Regions from separate parts of the Sphingomonas sp. EU05-FHT14C10 genome, predicted to be linked through region 2. Evidence: riboswitches for the same ligand, from Rfam matches in the RefSeq annotation. Region 2 holds a riboswitch; the other holds the start of a gene.
The links. A riboswitch is a leader RNA that binds a small molecule or an ion and turns the genes downstream of it on or off. The one in region 2 is predicted to bind cobalamin.
Positions count from the first base shown of each region.

Region 1: linked by a shared signal. The riboswitch ahead of AC3WT0_RS14485 (TonB-dependent receptor plug domain-containing protein) and the one ahead of metE (5-methyltetrahydropteroyltriglutamate--homocysteine S-methyltransferase) in region 2 are both predicted to bind cobalamin.

Region 1 covers NZ_JBYTEN010000015.1:71,222-79,779, forward strand. Annotated here, with positions in the region: gene AC3WT0_RS14460 (formimidoylglutamate deiminase) at 1-1,200, shown strand, start outside; gene hutC (histidine utilization transcriptional repressor HutC) at 1,197-1,901, shown strand; gene AC3WT0_RS14470 (PfkB family carbohydrate kinase) at 2,018-3,034, opposite strand; gene AC3WT0_RS14475 (c-type cytochrome) at 3,077-3,448, opposite strand; gene AC3WT0_RS14480 (molybdopterin-dependent oxidoreductase) at 3,445-4,677, opposite strand; cobalamin riboswitch at 4,795-5,015, shown strand; gene AC3WT0_RS14485 (TonB-dependent receptor plug domain-containing protein) at 5,191-7,131, shown strand; gene AC3WT0_RS14490 (ABC transporter substrate-binding protein) at 7,136-7,957, opposite strand; gene AC3WT0_RS14495 (FecCD family ABC transporter permease) at 7,996-8,558, shown strand, end outside.
Region 2 covers NZ_JBYTEN010000003.1:119,163-127,720, forward strand. Annotated here, with positions in the region: gene AC3WT0_RS05230 (class I mannose-6-phosphate isomerase) at 1-128, shown strand, start outside; gene AC3WT0_RS05235 (glycosyltransferase) at 139-1,290, shown strand; gene AC3WT0_RS05240 (Mth938-like domain-containing protein) at 1,341-1,724, opposite strand; gene secF (protein translocase subunit SecF) at 1,724-2,695, opposite strand; gene secD (protein translocase subunit SecD) at 2,711-4,309, opposite strand; gene yajC (preprotein translocase subunit YajC) at 4,309-4,650, opposite strand; tRNA gene AC3WT0_RS05260 (tRNA-Pro) at 4,843-4,919, shown strand; gene AC3WT0_RS05265 (hypothetical protein) at 5,131-5,661, shown strand; gene AC3WT0_RS05270 (hypothetical protein) at 5,685-6,155, shown strand; gene AC3WT0_RS05275 (organic hydroperoxide resistance protein) at 6,214-6,642, opposite strand; cobalamin riboswitch at 6,881-7,098, shown strand; gene metE (5-methyltetrahydropteroyltriglutamate--homocysteine S-methyltransferase) at 7,216-8,558, shown strand, end outside.

The DNA.
Region 1 (8,558 bases), on a different contig from region 2:
CTCCACAGCCATGCCTTCCAGCGCGGCATGGCAGGGCTGGCCGAGCGCGCGGGCGACAGCGTGGATAGTTTCTGGACCTGGCGCGAGGCGATGTATCGCTTCGTCGACCAGATCGAGCCCGAGACGCTTCATGCCATCGCGGCGCTTGCCTATGCCGAGATGCTGGAGGCTGGCTTCGCACGAGTCGGCGAGTTCCATTATCTCCACCATGCGCCCGACGGCCGGCCCTATGCCAATATCGCCGCAATGGCCGAGGCGATCGTGGCGGCGGCCGACGAGACGGGGGTAGCGCTGACCCTGCTCCCGGTCTTCTATGCCCACTCCGATTTCGGCGGTGCGCCGCCCCTGCCCGCGCAGCGCCGCTTCGTAAACGATCTCGACGGCTATGCGCTGCTGTTCGAGGCAAGCCGCGCGGCAGTGGCGGGCCTTGGCGACGCGGTGGTCGGGATCGCACCGCACAGCCTGCGCGCCGTGACCGCGTGGGAACTGGACGCACTAGCGAAGCTCGCCCCCGATGCCCCCGTCCATATCCACATTGCCGAACAGATGCGCGAGGTCGAGGCCTGCATCGCTTGGAGCGGCGCGCGCCCGATCGAGTGGTTCTACGATCATCAGGAAGTCGACGCGCGCTGGTGCCTCGTCCACGCAACGCATGCCGATGAGCGCGAATGGCGGATGATCGCGAGGAGCGGCGCGGTCGTCGGGCTGTGCCCGATCACCGAGGCCAATCTGGGCGACGGCATCTTTCCCGCCCAGGCCTATCAGGCGGCGGGGGGCGCGTTCGGCATCGGATCGGACTCGAATATACTGATCGATGCGGCCGAGGAGCTTCGGCTGCTCGAATATGGCCAGCGGCTGACGGCGCGCGGGCGCAACATGCTGGCAGGCGGCGCCGGCCGGTCGACGGGCGCGGCGCTATGGCGCGATGCCCTCGCCGGGGGCGGCCGGGCGCTTGGCGCTCCCACGCCGGGGATCGCGGCGGGGGCGCCCGCCGACTTCCTCTCGCTCACCCGCGACCACCCGCTGATTGTCGCGCGCGATGGCGACGCATTGATCGACAGCCTTGTCTTCGGCGGCGCGCGCGGGCTGATCGATTGCGTCTGGCGCGCCGGCGCGAAGCGCGTGAGCGGCGGGCGCCATCACCGGCGCGACACGATCGAGGCGCGTTACCGCGCAGCATTGCGCGCATTGCTGGCATGAATATCGAGGCGCCGCTCCACGAGCGGATCCGGCGCGCGATCGAGGCGCGGATCATGTCGGGCGAGTGGAAGCCCGGCCACCGCATCCCTTATGAGCATGAGCTCGAAGCCGAATATGGCTGCTCGCGCATGACGGTGAGCAAGGCGCTGGGCGCGTTGGTGCAGGCCGGGCTGCTCGAGCGGCGGAGGCGCGCCGGAACCTTCGTCGCCGCGCCGCGCTTCCACCGCGCGGCGCTCGAAATCCCCGATATTCGCGACGAGGTCGCATCGCAGGGCCGTACCTATGGGCTGGAACTGATCGAACGATCGGCACGGCGGGCCAGCGCGGCGGATCGCGCCCTGCTCGGTGGCACGTCGGGTCGACTTCTCGCGATCGACTGCCGCCACCTCGCCGACGGGCGGCCTTATGCGATCGAGCGGCGGCTGATCAGCCTTGCCGCCGTTCCCTCCGCCATCGACGCCGACTTCGCTAGCGATCCGCCGGGATCATGGCTGCTCGATCACGTCCCCTGGACCGAAGCCGAGCACCGGATCACCGCGATCAATGCCGACGCCGCGACCGCGCGTCTCTTGGCGGTGGACGTGGGGCTGGCCTGCATCTGCCTCGAGCGATGGACATGGCGCGGCGAGGAGCGGATCACCTATGCGCGGCAAGTCTATCCCGGCGACAGTTATGGGCTGGTCGCGCATTTCAGGGCTTGAGCGCCGATCTTGCACCAGCACTTCGTCATTGCGAGCGAAGCGAAGCAATCCAGAACGATGCCTGGCCTCCGGCTGGATTGCTTCGCTTCGCTCGCAATGACGGGGGGAGGCCTTCGTCAGCGGCGAACGTCGAACCCGCCTTCGAGGAAGGCAGCGACTTCACCGGGGCCGGCGAGGCAGAAATCGCCGGGGATCGAATGCTTGAGCGCCGCGAAGGCGAGGCCGATCTCGGCGGCCGCATCCGGCCCCTGCGGCAGGCCGTGGAGTACGCCCGCAGCAAAGGCGTCGCCGCCGCCGATGCGATCGACGATGCCGGCGATCGTCACCTCGCGCGTCTGGTGCGCCGAGGCGCGCATATCGATCCGCGCCGACAGGCGGTGGCGATCGGCATCGTCGACATGGCGCGCGGTCGAGGCGATGAACTGAAGCTTCGGGAAGGCGGCGAAGGCCGCATCCGTCGCCTCGCGCCGCCGGTCTGGCCCGTCACCCGAGAAATCCTGGCCGAGCAGCAACGCGACGTCGCGATGATTGCCGAACATCAGATCGGCATGGCCAATCAGTTCGGAGAGGATCGCGCGCGGATCGCCGTCCCATGCCGCCCAGAGCTGCGCGCGGAAATTGCCGTCGAACGAGACGGGGACGCCGGCATCGGATGCCGCGCGCGCCGCCGCGAGCGCCATGGCTGTCCCATTGGGGCCAAGCGCCGGGGTGATCCCCGACAGATGCAGGCGTCCGGCGCCTTGGAGAAGCGACGGCCAGTCGAAATTTTGGGGGCCGGACGTCGCGAACAGGCTACCAGCGCGGTCGTAGACGATCGACGAGGCGCGCAGCCCCGCGCCTTGCGACAGAAAATAGAGGCCAAGCCGTCCCTTGCCGCGCACCACGCGCGAGACGTCGACGCCCAGCCCGCGCACGTCACGCAGCGCAGCGTCGCCGAGCGCCCCTTCGGGAAGCGCCGTCACCAGCGCCGATGCGGTACCGAGCCGCGCGAGACCCACCGCGACGTTGGTCTCCGCCCCGCCCCAGGTCGCATCGAAGCGCCCCGACTGGAGCAGCATCTCGCGCCCCGGCGCGGACAGGCGCAGCATCAGCTCCCCGAAACAGATGATGGGTGCGGCGGCGCTGTCGGTCATATCATCTCCCCGTGGCGCGCAGTCGCGCCGATTCATCGGCCCTTAGCGGGTTTCCTTGCCGCTCGCGACCATCTGGCTGAGATGATCGAGATAGGCGACGATCGCGTCGTCGTCGGTCTCCGGGATCGGCGCCTTATAGGCCTCGCGCATCTTGGCGACCGTCGCCCGCCACTGCTCATGCTTGAGCTTCGGCTGGACGAGGATCATGCCGGGAGAATGGCAGGCGGTGCAGCGCTCGCGGACGAGCGCGAGGTTGGGGCCGGGCGGCAGAGGCTCGTCCGAGGTCGGCAGGGCAACGCTCACCGAGTGGACCGCAATCGCATCGGGCTCGCGCGCCACGCCGGGCTTGGCATAGCGATCGCAGCCGGCAAGCAGCGCGAGGAGCGGCAGCAGTGTGAGGATTGGTTTCTTCATGCTGCCGTCACCGCCACGCGCTCGACCACGCAGCGCATATAGCCGCCGGGGTTCCAATTGGGTTTGAAGGGCTGCGCGACGCCGGCACCGTTGGTGACGCGGCTCATCAGCGTCAACGCGCCGCGCGGAACGGGCGGGAACAGCGCCTCGAAGCGGCGGAAGCTGTAGCGCCCCTCGTCATGGCCGAGCGCCGCGCGTTGCCAGCTCCGGCCGCCGTCGATCGACACATCCACCGAGGCAACGCCTTGGTCGCCGCCCATCGCGATGCCGCGCACCGACAGCGGCGCACCGGCGACCACCGTCGCGCCATCGGCCAGATTGGTCACGAAGGAGCGCGGCGGCATGGTGCTGATCGGCTGGGTCGGGAAATCCTTGGCCCCCGGCACCACATTCGCGCCCGGAGCCGAGGGTACGCGATAGGCCTTCGCCATCCAGTAATTCTCGTCCGGCGCGGTCAGCACCTCGATATCGTCGAGCATCTTCACCCAATAGGTCGAGAACCAGCCGGGTACGATCAGCCTGAGCGGGAAGCCGTTGAGCAGGGGCAACTGCTCGCCGTTCATGCCGTAAGCGACGATCACCTCGTCGCTGAGCGCATGATCGATCGACAGCGACTTGAAATAATCGGGATCGGGCATCAACGGCTGATCGGCGGCGCCGAAACGCACCGCGACCGAACCCGCTTTCACCCCGGCCTGCGCGAGCAGATCCTTCAGCCGCACGCCCAGCCAGCGCGCATTGCCCATGGCGCCGTTGCGCCACTGCGCGCCGGGCACGCGCGGCTCGAACAGCCCGCGCGAATTGCCCGAGCATTGGTTGACCGCAGCAATTTCGACACGCGGCATCGCGATGATGTCCCCGACCGCGAGGCTCAGTTCGCGGGTGACATTGCCGCGCACTTTCAGCCGCCACGCATCGACGTCGACGTCGGTCGGCACCTGCGCGAGGTGCCAGCGAACATAGAAACGATCATTGGGCGTGAAGACGCCCTGGTCGAACACCTCGAACGGCGTTTCGAGCAGCGGCGGCCGGTTGCGCTGCAAGATCATCTCGCCCTTTTCGGGGAAGGCCTTGGTCAGCGCGCGCTCGCTGGGTCCGCCCGGGAGCCGGAGGTCCACCAGACCGCCGCCGGCAACGGCCGCCGCTGCGCCCGCGCCCGCCAGCCCCGCGCCGGCGAGCAACCGCCGGCGGCTGAGCGCATAGGCAAGCGACGCATCGAGCCGGTCCACCATTCTTCTCTCCTTTGCTTCGCGCTTGCCCCCGTTCGGGCGGCGAAGGCAAGTCCGAACATGGCTTGGCGAAGCGCACGAAGACCGCTAGGTGCGGCGGCGACGCAGGGTAATAGCCCTCGTCGAGATCGCGCCGGTGCCCCGCAAGGGGCCTAAGAGGGAATGCGGAGCGGGCGGAAGCCCGCAAGCCGCGGCTGTCCCTGCAACTGTGAGCGGCGAGCGCGATGCCCATGCCTTCCTTCCGGGGAAGGCGGCCACTGGACCAAAACAGGTCCGGGAAGGCGGGCATCGGGCGATGACCCGCGAGCCAGGAGACCTGCCGGTGCGATGTCGCTCTTGCCATGGTCCAGGGAAAGGCCAGGGCACGGTCCTCCGTCTGAGCGACGAACGAGCGGCTGGGGCCGCACGGTGCGAAGCTCGCGGGCGCCATCCGGGCGTCGGTCCGCGCGCTTGCCCGGCCGGATAACGGCAGGCCCCCGCCTTTGTCGCTAAGACGCCGGGGGGTTTGTTACGATGAAGAGCATTTTCCATTCCGCCTCGCTGGCCGCCGTCGCGGCCATGCTGGCGCCTATGCCCGCCTTCGCCGCCGATGATGACGGTGCGACCGGCAACGACATCATCATCACCGCCAGCCGCACCGGCCAGCCCGAGCAGCTCGACAATATCGGCGTTTCGGCGACGCTGCTCGACGCACAGGCGCTCGACCAGCGCCAGACGCGGATCGTGTCGGACATCCTGCGCGACGTGCCGGGCGTCGCCGTCAGCCGCACCGGCAATGTCGGCGGGATGACGCAGGTCCGCATCCGCGGCAGCGAGGCCAACCATGTACTGGTGCTGATCGACGGGATCGAGGTTTCCGATCCCTATCAGGGCGAATATGATTTCGGCACGCTGATCGCCGACCCCGATGCGCGCGTCGAGGTGCTGCGCGGGCAGCAGAGCTCGCTCTACGGGTCGGACGCGATCGGCGGCGTGATCCAGTACATCACCGCATCGGGCCGCGAGACGCCGGGCGTTTCGCTGCGCGCCGAGGGCGGTTCGTTCGACACCGCTTCCGCTGCCGCGCGCGTGGGCGGATCGAGCGGTACGTTCGACTATGCGGCGACCGGATCCTTCTACCACACCGGCGGTACGCCGACCGCGTTCGGCGGCACGCGCGACGTGGGATCGGACAGCGTCGGCGCGTCGCTCAAGCTCAACTGGCAGGCGGCCGAGAACCTCAAGCTCTCGGCGGTCGGGCGCTACAGCTATACCGACGCCGACTATAACAATACCGACTATACGCCCGGCAGCCCGACCTTCGGCTATCTGATCGATTCGCCCGGCGTCCGCACGCGCAACCGCGCCTTCTACGGCCTGCTGCGCGCGCAGCTCGGCCTGCTCGACGATCGCTGGGTGAGCACGCTGACCGGCCAGATCGCCGATACCAAGCGCAACGATTTCGACCATGACGATCGCACCTCGGGCGACAAGGGCACGCGGTACAAGGCCTCGTTCGACAGCAGCTTCCGCATCGGCGAGGGCGCGGTGAAGCACAAGCTGACCGTGGCGACCGACGTCGAGCGCGAGGATTACCAGAACACCTCGCCCGATCCGTTCGGCTTCGTCTTCACCGGCAAGCGCCACACCGACAATGTCGGGCTGATCGGCCAATATGATCTGAGCGTGGGCGACAATTTCACCGCCGGCGCCTCGATCCGCCACGATTTCAACAATCGCTTCGCCGATGCGACCACCTATCGCGCGCAGGCCAGCTACCGTTTCGACAGCGGCACGCGCCTCCACGCCGCGATCGGATCGGGCGTCAAGAATCCCGGCTTCTACGAGCTCTATGGCTATTCGGACGGCCGCTATATCGGCAATCCGAACCTGAAGCCCGAAAAGTCCGAAGGCTGGGAAGCCGGCATCGAACAGGCGTTCGGCGACGTCGCGACGATCGGTGCGACCTGGTTCGACAATCGCCTGAAGGACGAGATCTACACCGCCTATCCGGCGCCCGACTATGTCGCGACGCCCGCCAACCGCACCACCAAGTCGAAGCAGCAGGGCATCGAGACCTATGCCTCGATCCGCCCCTCGCCCCAGTGGCGGATCGATGCGGCCTATACCTGGCTCCATGCGCGCGAGGACGGGCTGGCCGAGGTGCGGCGCCCGAAGAATATCGCCAGCGTCAACGTCGCCTGGACGAGCAAGGACGATCGCTTCACCGGCACGGTCACCGCGCGCTACAATGGCCCGCAGGTCGACCTTGCCTATACCGATCCGTCCTTCATTCCGGATCGGGTGACGCTGAAGAGCTATACGCTGATCAACCTCGCGGCCGACTACAAGCTGACCAAGACGCTTGCCGTCTTCGGCCGGATCGAGAATCTGCTGGCCGAGGATTATCAGGAAATCTTCGGGGTCCGCACTGCGGGACGGGCGGCCTATGTCGGCATTCGCGCCCGTTTCTGAGCGCTCAGCGGCCTGCGGCGCGCAACTGCGCCGCGAGGCTCCTCACCGCCATCGGGTAGGAGGGGCCGCCGCATACCGTGGCGGCCTCCGGAATCCGCAGGCGGGGGATATCGGCGATCGCGGGATGGTGCAGCAACTCCGTCCCGCGATCGACCGTCTTGTCGCTGCTGCTTTCGACGATCAGCATGTCGGGATGCGCGACCACCATCTGCTCCAGCGTCAGCCGCGACAGGACGGGCCGGTCGAGCACGGTCGCGAGGTTGGTTATCCCCAGCCGTTTCATGATGTCGTCGACCAGCGTGCCCGTGCCCGTCAGATAACCGCGGCGCTGATAATAGGCCGCGACCGTGCGCCTGCGCGCCGGCCGCACCCCTTTGAGCTCTTCATTCATCCGCGCGATCAGCGCCTCGCCGCGTTCGGGATGCCCCAGCGCGCGGGCGACCGTGCGAATCTGATCGACGATCTGGGCGTAGCTGTCCGCCGGGGCAAGATCGAGCGTCGCGATCGGGCGGCCCTCCGCGTCGTGGAACGTCGGCGTCGCGCGCCAGGGGCTGGCGATCACCAGATCGGGCCGCGTCATCACGATATCCTCGGCCCGGCCACTCGTCACCGGGAAGCGCCCCGCCTCGCGCGCCGCGAAGGACATTGCGGGATCGCGCGCATATTTGGTCAGCCCGACGATCTGGCCCGGATCGGCAAGCGCGAGCAGATATTGATCGGCGCACAGGTTGAGCGACAGGACGCGCCGGGGCGCGGCCGGAGTCGCCTGCGCCATGCCGGCGGCCGCCGCGATCGCCATGGCCATGTTTGCGAGCATCTCGATCATGCCTGCGCGATGCCGCGCCGGGCGGGCGGGCGCAAGCCATGATCCGCCGCCCGATCCTGATCGGCGCGCTTGCCCTGATCGCGATCGCGACGGGGATAGCCTCGCTCGCCTTCGGCAGCGCTCCCCTGCCCTTCGCGCGCGTGATCGGCGCGCTTGCCGGCGCGCACGATCCGGTGGCGCACAGCATCGTGATCGATCTGCGCCTGCCGCGCGCGCTGCTGGCGTTGCTGATCGGCGCGATGCTGGGCGCGGGCGGCGCGGCGCTGCAGGGTTATCTGCGCAATCCGCTCGCCGAACCCGCCGTGCTCGGCGCGTCGAACATGGCGGCGCTGGGCGCGGTGATCATCCTCTATTTCGGCTTCTCGACGCTCAGTCCGCTATTGCTTCCGCTCGCCGCGATCGTCGGAGCGGTCATCGCGATCGCGCCGCTGCTGTTGCTGGCCGGGCGCGCCGAAAGCCCGTTGACGCTGATCCTCGCCGGCGTCGCGATCTGTACGCTTGCCGGTGCGGGGATCAGCCTGGCCCTCAACCTGGCGCCCAATCCCTTTGCGGCCTTCGAGATCATGACCTGGCTGATGGGATCGATCGAAGACAGGTCGAT
Region 2 (8,558 bases):
GCAAGGGCATTATCGACGGCGAAGCGTGGGAAGCGGGCGAGGCCTGGGCGGCGAAGGGGGAGATCGCGGTCGATTTCGACGAGGCCGACGTGCTGATCGCCTATCCGGGAGCGCAGGCGATCGGCTAGGGTTGCGGGGATGCTCCGCGTCCTCACCCTTTCCAGCCTTTTCCCGGATGCGGACCGGCCCGATTTCGGCATCTTCGTGGAACGGCAGACGCTGGAGCTGGCGAAGCGCAAGGATGTCGACCTTCGGGTGGTGGCGCCGCGCGGCGTTCTGCTGGGTTATCAGGGGAATATCGGGTCTGACTGGAAGGGGCTGACGGTCTATCGGACCAATTTCCTTTCATTTCCGATAGTTGGTGGAAAATACAACGCGGCGTCGATGGCGCGTGCGTTGCGGCCGCTGATCGCGGAGATCAGGCGCGACTTCCCGTTCGACGTGATCGACGCGCAATTCTTCTGGCCCGACGGCGTCGCTGCAGCGGCGCTGGGCTATCCCTTTTCGATCAAGGCGCGCGGCGCGGATATCCATTATTGGGGACGGCGGCGCGACAGCGGGCCGCAGATCGTGGCGGCGGCGCAAAAGGCGGACGGCCTGCTTGCGGTTTCGGCGGCACTCGCCGACGACATGACGGCGATCGGCATCGCGCGCGACACGGTGCGCGTTCATTATACCGGCGTCGACCTCGACCTGTTCGCGATCGCCGACCGCGACGCGGCAAAGACGGCGCTGGGGCTGTCCGGCCCGGTCGTCGCGACGGTGGGCGCGCTGATCGAGCGCAAGGGGCAGGCGCTGGCGATCGAAGCGATGAAGGCGCTGCCCGACGCCACGCTGCTGATCGTCGGCGAAGGGCCGATGCGCGCGGCCTATCAGGCGCAGGCGCGCGCACCGGGAAGGCGCGTGCATTTTCTGGGTGCGCAGCCCCACGCCGCCCTCCCCGCCATCCTCGCCGCAGCCGACGTGATGCTGCTGCCCTCGGCGTCCGAAGGGCTGGCCAATGCCTGGGTCGAGGCGCTGGCCTGCGGAACGCCGATCGTGATCGCCGACGTGGGCGGAGCGCGCGAACTGCTGCGCGACGACGGCGCGGGGCGGATCGTGGCGCGCACGCCCGAGGCGATTTCAGATGCCGTGAAAGAGCTGCTCGCCACGCCGCCGGACCGCGATGTCGTGCGGCGCGCGGCTGAGGGGTTTACCTGGGAAGCCAATAGCCAGGTGCTGTTCGAGCATTTGTCCGGGATTGCAGGGAAAGCAGCGTCATTGCGAGCGCAGCGAAGCAATCCAGACTGAACGTCAGGCGCCGCTCTGGATTGCTTCGCTGCGCTCGCAATGACGGGGAGTCAGAGCGGCATCAGCGCGGCGGCGATCCAGCGGTCTTCGGCGCGCAATACGCCCCAGGCGCGCGCGGCGGCGCGGCTGTCCATCGCCTCGACGCCGATGCCGAGCGCCTCGATCGCGGCGACGAAGGCGGGCGGCGGACGGAGCAGGCTGCTGCCCGTGCCGATCAGGATGAATTCGGGCGGCGGGCCAAAGGCAAGCAGATCGGCGATCGCGGCTTCGTCGATCGCGGGATCGGCCCATTCGCGCGCCCATAAGGGCGTGAGCAGCGCGCCTTCCATCGCGACGCCATCGACGCGGAAGCCGCGCCCCGCAAAGCCGGTGACCATCGGCCCCGCGCCCGCGCGATCGCGCGAGACGCGGACGCCGATATCCTTGCCCGCCATCAGTCGCGCGGGCCGACCCGTTCGGCGCCGCTGGCGACGCTGGCGGCGTTCGCCTTGCGATCGGGCGCACGCGGGGTGAGGCCGAGGGTGATGAGCAGCGACGACGACACGTAGATCGACGAGTAGGTGCCGACGACGATGCCGAGCATCATGGCGGCGGTGAAGCCGCGCAGCACATGGCCGCCCCAGATCAGCAGCGCGCCCAGCGCGATGAGCACGGTGATCGAGGTCATCACGGTACGCGGCAGCGTTTCGTTCACCGAAAGGTCGATCAGCGACTTCATGTCCATCTGGCGATATTTCCGCATATTTTCGCGGATGCGATCGTCGATCACCATCTTGTCGTTGATCGAGTAGCCGATGATCGTGAGCACGGCGGCGACGATGTTGAGATCGAATTCCAGCCGCGTGACCGCGAAGAAGCCGAGCGTCATCAGCACGTCGTGCAGAATGGCGACGGCGGTCGAGATGCCGAACTGCCATTCGTAGCGCAGCCACGAGAAGATCGCGATGCCGATGATCGCGAGCAGCACCGCGATGATGCCGTTGCGGATCAGTTCGTCCGAGACCTTGCCCGAGACGGTATCGGCCTTGTTGAACACGACGCCGGGATATTTGGCCGACAGCGCGCCCTGCACCTTGCGGACGACGGCATTGGTCGCGCCGGGATCCTCGCTCGCCGGGAGCGGCAGGCGGATCGACACGGTGTTGGGATCGCCGAACTGCTGGAGCTGGCCTTCGCCGACGCCCAGCCTGTCGACATCCGAGCGCACCTGATCGAGCTGCGGGACCTGCTGGAACTTGGCCTCGATCATCAGGCCGCCGACGAAGTCGACGCCGAGATTGAGGCCGCGCGTGGCGACCGCGCCGACCGCGAGCAGGGTCAGGAGCGCAGTGAGCCCGAAGGCCCAGAAGCGCAGCTTGACGAAGCCGAGATTGGTATTGTCGGGGACGAGTTTCAAAAGTCGCATGGTTCGCTCCCGCCCTTAAATGTTCATCTCGGTCGGGCGGTTCCTGCGGATCCAGCCGGCGACGAGCATGCGGGTGAAGGTGACGGCGGTGAACACCGACGTGGCGATGCCGATCAGCAGCACGATGGCGAAGCCCTTGATCGGCCCGGAGCCGAGCACGAGCATGATCAGGCCTGCGATCGCGTGCGTCACGTTCGCCTCGAAGATGGTGCGGCTGGCTTCCTTATAGCCATGTTCGACGGCCTGGACGACGCTGCGCCCGCGCCGCCGCTCTTCGCGGATGCGTTCGTTGATCAGCACGTTGGCGTCGACCGCGGTGCCGATGGTGAGCACGAAGCCGGCGATGCCGGGCAGCGTCAGCGTCGCGCCGAGCAGGCCCATGACGCCGAGGATCACGAAGATGTTAATCACCACGGCGAGGTTGGCGTAGATGCCGAAGCGGCCATAGGTGACGAGCATGAAGATGATCACCGCCACCGCCGCGATCGTCGAGGCGAGGATGCCCGCGCGGATCGAGTCAGCGCCGAGCTGCGGCCCGACGGTGCGTTCCTCGATCACCTTGAGCGCCACGGGCAGCTTGCCCGAACGCAGCGCGATGGCGAGCTGGTTGGCGCTTTCGACGGTGAAATTGCCGCTGATCTGCGCCTGACCGCCGAGGATCGGTTCGTTGATGTTGGGCGCCGACAGCACGCTGTTGTCGAGGATCATCGCGAAGGGCTTGCCTGTATTTTCCTGCGTGACCTTCGCGAACTTGCGGCCGCCCTGCCCGTCGAAGCGGATGTTGACGACGGGCATATTGGTGCGCTGGTCGAAGCCCTGCTGCGCGTCGATGAGCTGATCGCCCGATATCATCACCTGGCGGTGGACGGCGATCGCCTTGGGTCCATTACCCGGCGCATCGGGATAAGGCAGGATCTGGCTGCCGACCGGCGCGTGGTTCTGCGCGATGTCGGTGGCGGTCGCGGTCAGATCGACCATCTTGAATTCGAGCTTGGCGGTCTTGCCGAGCAGCTGCTTGAGCGCTTCGGGGTTCTGGAGGCCGGGGACCTGCACCAGAATGCGCGTCGCGCCCTGGCGGATGATCGTCGGCTCCTTGGTGCCCATTTCGTCGATGCGCTTGCGGACGACCTCGGTCGCGACCTGCATCGCGCTGTTGGTCGCGGCGGCAAGGCCGGCCGGGGTCGGCGTGACGATGACGCGGCTGCTATCCTCGACCTTCACGTCCCAGTCGCGCTGGCCGGTGACGCCGACGCCCTGGGTCAGCGCGCGGACGCGCTCGACCGCGGCATCGGTCTGCGCCTGATCGCGGACGAGGAAGGCCAGCCGGCCGCCCTGCGTCGAGATATCGCCGATATCGATGCGGGGGTTGCCGCGCCGCATCTCGGTGCGGATCGTTTCCTGCATCTGTTCCAGACGCTGCTTGGCGATATCGGTCGAATCCGCCTCGAGCAGCAGGTGGCTGCCGCCCGACAGATCGAGCCCCAGATTGACGCGGGGCGCGGGCAGCCATTTGGGCCAGGCCGATTCGGGAACAAGGCTGGGCACCGCCATCATCACACCGAGGATGACGACGGCGAGAATCCCCACCACCTTCCAGCGCGGGAAATCGAGCATCAGTCGTTTGCCGGCTTTCCGCCGCCGAGCGGCGTGATGTCCGTCAACGTCGACTTGACCGCGCGGACGCGCACGCTGGGCGCCAGCTCGATCTCGACGAACTCGTCCTCGACCTTGGTCACCTTGCCGACGAGGCCGCCGCCGGTGACGACGCTATCGCCCTTCTTGGCGGCATCGATCATCGCGCGATGCTTCTTCATCCGCTGCTGCTGCGGACGGATCAGCAGGAAGTAGAAGATGACGAAGATGAAGAGCAGCGGCACCATCTGCACGAAGAAGGCGCCCGTGCCTGCGGCGGACGCGCCGCCTGCGGCCTGTGCGAAAGCGGGGGTTGCGAACATCGTTTTCTTTATCGCCTGATCAGGGAGGGACAGCCCAAAGTCCCCCGGAAAGCCGCGCGCCTATCACGTAAGGGCGCGGGGGCGCAACATTGGTTGCAGGGGGCGGGCGCACGCTCCCTGCTTGCGTCGGCGCGCGCATGGCCTTAAGGGGCGCGGCTCCGGACGTCGGCCGACAGGTCGAGTCCGCCTGGTCGGGGCGTAGCGCAGCCTGGTAGCGCATCACACTGGGGGTGTGGGGGTCGCAGGTTCGAATCCTGTCGCCCCGACCATTTCATCCTAAAGCCGCAGCATCGCACGGGCGCTGGACAAGCGCCGGGGCCGCGCGCAACCTCTTCCAGCTTCAGATGGATTTCCGGCGGCGCGGGGCTTGTCGTCCGCCGGCAACGTGCATGTCGCAGTAACAGGCGGCGGCATTCGGGTTCGCGCAACGGAGGGATGCCGGCCGCAGCCGGCGTGCCGCGAGTCGGAGGAGGACGAGGCATGACACGACAATATGGCCGCATGGCCGCGATCGGCATCATAATGGCCGGGGCGTTGCTTCCGGCGGCACCCGCATCGGCGCAGGCAAGCAATCTTCGCGACCTGATCGGCATCAGGGGATCGTCCGCCGAATCCGCGCTGGGGCAGCGCGGCTACAGCCTGACGCGCAACGCCAACGACCGATCCTACTGGTGGAACAGCGGATCGAAGGACTGCGTGTCCATGTATGTGTGGAACGGGCGCGTGCAGAATCTCGATCCGGCGACCAACAAGGATTGCGGCAAGGGCGGCAAGGGCGATGCCGTGGCGGCGGGCGTGATCGGCGCGCTGGTGATCGGTGCGATCGTCGCGGGCGCGGCGAGCAGCAACAAGCATCATGACGACGATTATTACGACAATGGCCGCTATGGCGATCGCTATGGCCAGTACAGCCCGGCGGACAATGTCGTCTGCTACCGGCGGCAGGCGACCTGCTATAAATATGGCGAATTCTCGTCGAAATGGACGCGCCGCGAGTTCGGCGGATACTGACCGGCAGATCGGGGAGAATGGATATGAAATCAGCGACCTACATGCTCGCGATCGCAATCCTCGCCACGGCGCCGGCGCAGGCCGCGACCAAGGCAAAAGCCAAGCGCGCAGCACCGGCGATCGCCGACAATCCGGCGCGCCACATCATCACCGACCGGCTGGGCAAGGACCTGACCGTGCGGCAGGTGGCAGTGCTCAACCTGGTGGCGCATGCGACCGCCGCCGCCGTGCTGTGCGACAGCATCGACATGAACGAGGAAGCCGTCAAAGGCGCGCTGACTGCGGTGATCAACGAAAGCCTGCCCGACCTGCCGACCGATGCGGACAAGAGCATGTTCCGCGACCGCACGCTGGTGGGCTTCGGGTCGCTCGTCGGGCTGATGATCGACGAGGCAGCGCCGCGCAAGGCCGCCTTCTGCAAGACCGCCGAGGAAGAGATGAGCGAGGAAGGCACCAAATCCTTCCTCAAGCCCGCCGCAAAGCCCACAAGCTGAAACGAAAGCCCCCGGCCGCAGCGCAGCCGGGGGCTTTTCCAGAAACCGATCGGGCCGATCAGGCGACGGTCAGCTGGACGTCGACATTGTTGCGCGTGGCGTTCGAATAGGGGCAGACCTGATGCGCCTTGGCGACGAGCTCCTCGGCCTGGTCGCGCGGGACGCCCGGCAGCGAGACTTCGAGCGCGATGGCGAGGCCGAAGCCGCCTTCCGAGCGCGGGCCGATGCCGACCGTCGCGGTGACGGCGGTGTCGGCGGGAACCTTGGCGGTGCCGCCCTGCGAGGCGACGAACTTCATCGCGCCGATGAAGCAGGCGGCATAGCCGGTCGCGAAAAGCTGCTCGGGGTTCACCCCGTCGCCGCCCGCGCCGCCCAGTTCCTTGGGGGTGGTCAGCTTGACGTCGACGGCGCCGTCGAGCGTGGCGCTGTGCCCGTCGCGGCCGCCGGTGGCGCGGGCGGAGGTCTGATAGAGGACGTTCACGGACATGAGGGCTTCCTTTCGTCTTTCGTCGGCTTTTATATCGTACACGATCAAATCGTGTGCTCGACAAATAGGCGCAGCGAGCATGGTGGTCAAGGCCTGCCATTATATCGTGTGCGATTTTTTTCGTTGCATCGCCGTTGCGAGCCAAGCGCGGCCATCCGGTGCGATTTCCGCCCTCGCGCAATGATGGAATGGATATAAAGATTTCTTTATATGTGGATTGACAGGCGCGCGGCTTTGCCTATCCTGAAGCTGTCGAGGTTCTTCGCGTCACCCCCGGGCGGTGCGGAGCTAAGACGGGAAGCCGGTGACGCCCCTCGGGGCCAGTCCGGCGCTGCCCCCGCAACTGTAAGCGGTGAGCGGCGGTCGATACGTGTCACTGATCCGGCAAGGATCGGGAAGGCCAGACCGCCGCTGCGATCCGTGAGCCAGGAGACCTGCCTCGTCAGATAACGTCCTCCGGCGGGGTGTCCGGTCAGGCCGCGTGCATGGCTGCGCCCGGCTTGCCGGCGGGTGCGGATTCCCGTGCATCGTGCGTCAGACCCCTCACCTTGCCCAACGCAAGGCTTGAAGACGATGACCGCGACTGTCGCCACCCTCGGTTTCCCCCGCATCGGCCCGCGCCGCGAACTGAAGTTCGCGCTCGAAAGCCACTGGTCAGGCAAAAGCAGCGCCGCCGCGTTGCTTGCCTCGGCAAGCGGACTGCGCGCCGCCGCATGGGCGCGCCAGAAGGCGCTGGGCGCCGATATCCTGCCCTCGGGCGATTTCTCGCTCTACGACCATGCGCTCGATACCAGCGCGATGGTGGGCGCCGTTCCCGCGCGCTACGGCTGGCACGGCGGCGACGTCGACCTCGCCACCTATTTCGCGATGGCGCGCGGCACGCAGGGTGCTGCCGACAAGGGGCATGACGGCTGCGCGCACGCGATCGACGCGACCGCGCAGGAAATGACCAAATGGTTCGACACCAACTATCATTATCTGGTGCCCGAGCTTGCCGCCGGCCAGCGTTTCGCGCTGTCGTCGACGCGCATCCTCGACCAGTTCGCCGAAGCGAAGGCGCTGGGCTATCAGACCCGGCCCGTCCTGCTCGGCCCCGTCACTTTCCTTTCGCTCGCCAAGGGCGAGGGCGTCGATCCGCTCGACCTGCTCGACGCGCTGCTCCCCGTCTATGAGGATGTGATCTGGAAGCTGGTCGCGCTGGGCGCCGACTGGGTGCAGATCGACGAGCCGGCGCTGGTGCTCGACCTGAGCGACGCGCAGCGCGACGCCTTCCGCCGCGCCTATGCCCGGCTGGCGACCAAGGGCGCCAAGCTGATGCTCACCAGCTATTTCGGCGGACTGGGCGACAATCTCGACCTCGCCGTCGCACTCCCCGTCCACGGCCTGCATGTCGATCTGGTCCGCGCGCCCGACCAGCTTGCCCCGGTCGCCGCGCGGCTGCGCGCCACGCAATTGCTGTCGCTGGGCGTGATCGACGGGCGCAACGTCTGGCGCGCCGATCTGGACGCGATCATCGATCGCATCGCCCCGATCGCGGCGACGCGCGACGTGGTGATCGCGCCGTCCTGCTCGCTGCTCCACGTCCCCGTCGACCTTGCGCTCGAAACCGCGCTCGACCCGCAGGTGAAGCAGTGGCTGTCCTTCGCCGCGCAGAAGATCGGCGAGCTCGCGACGATCGCCAAAGCGCTCAACCAAGGGCGCGACGCGGTCCGCGCCGAGCTGGAGGACTCGCGGGTGGCGGCGGCCGCGCGCCTCACCTCGCCGCTGATCCACGATCCCAGGGTGCAGGCGCGCGTCGCCGCCGTCGACGCGGCGATGACGCAGCGGACATCGCCCTTCGCCGCGCGCAAGGCGGCGCAGCAGGCGCGGCTCGGCCTGCCCGCCTTCCCGACCACCACGATCGGGTCCTTCCCGCA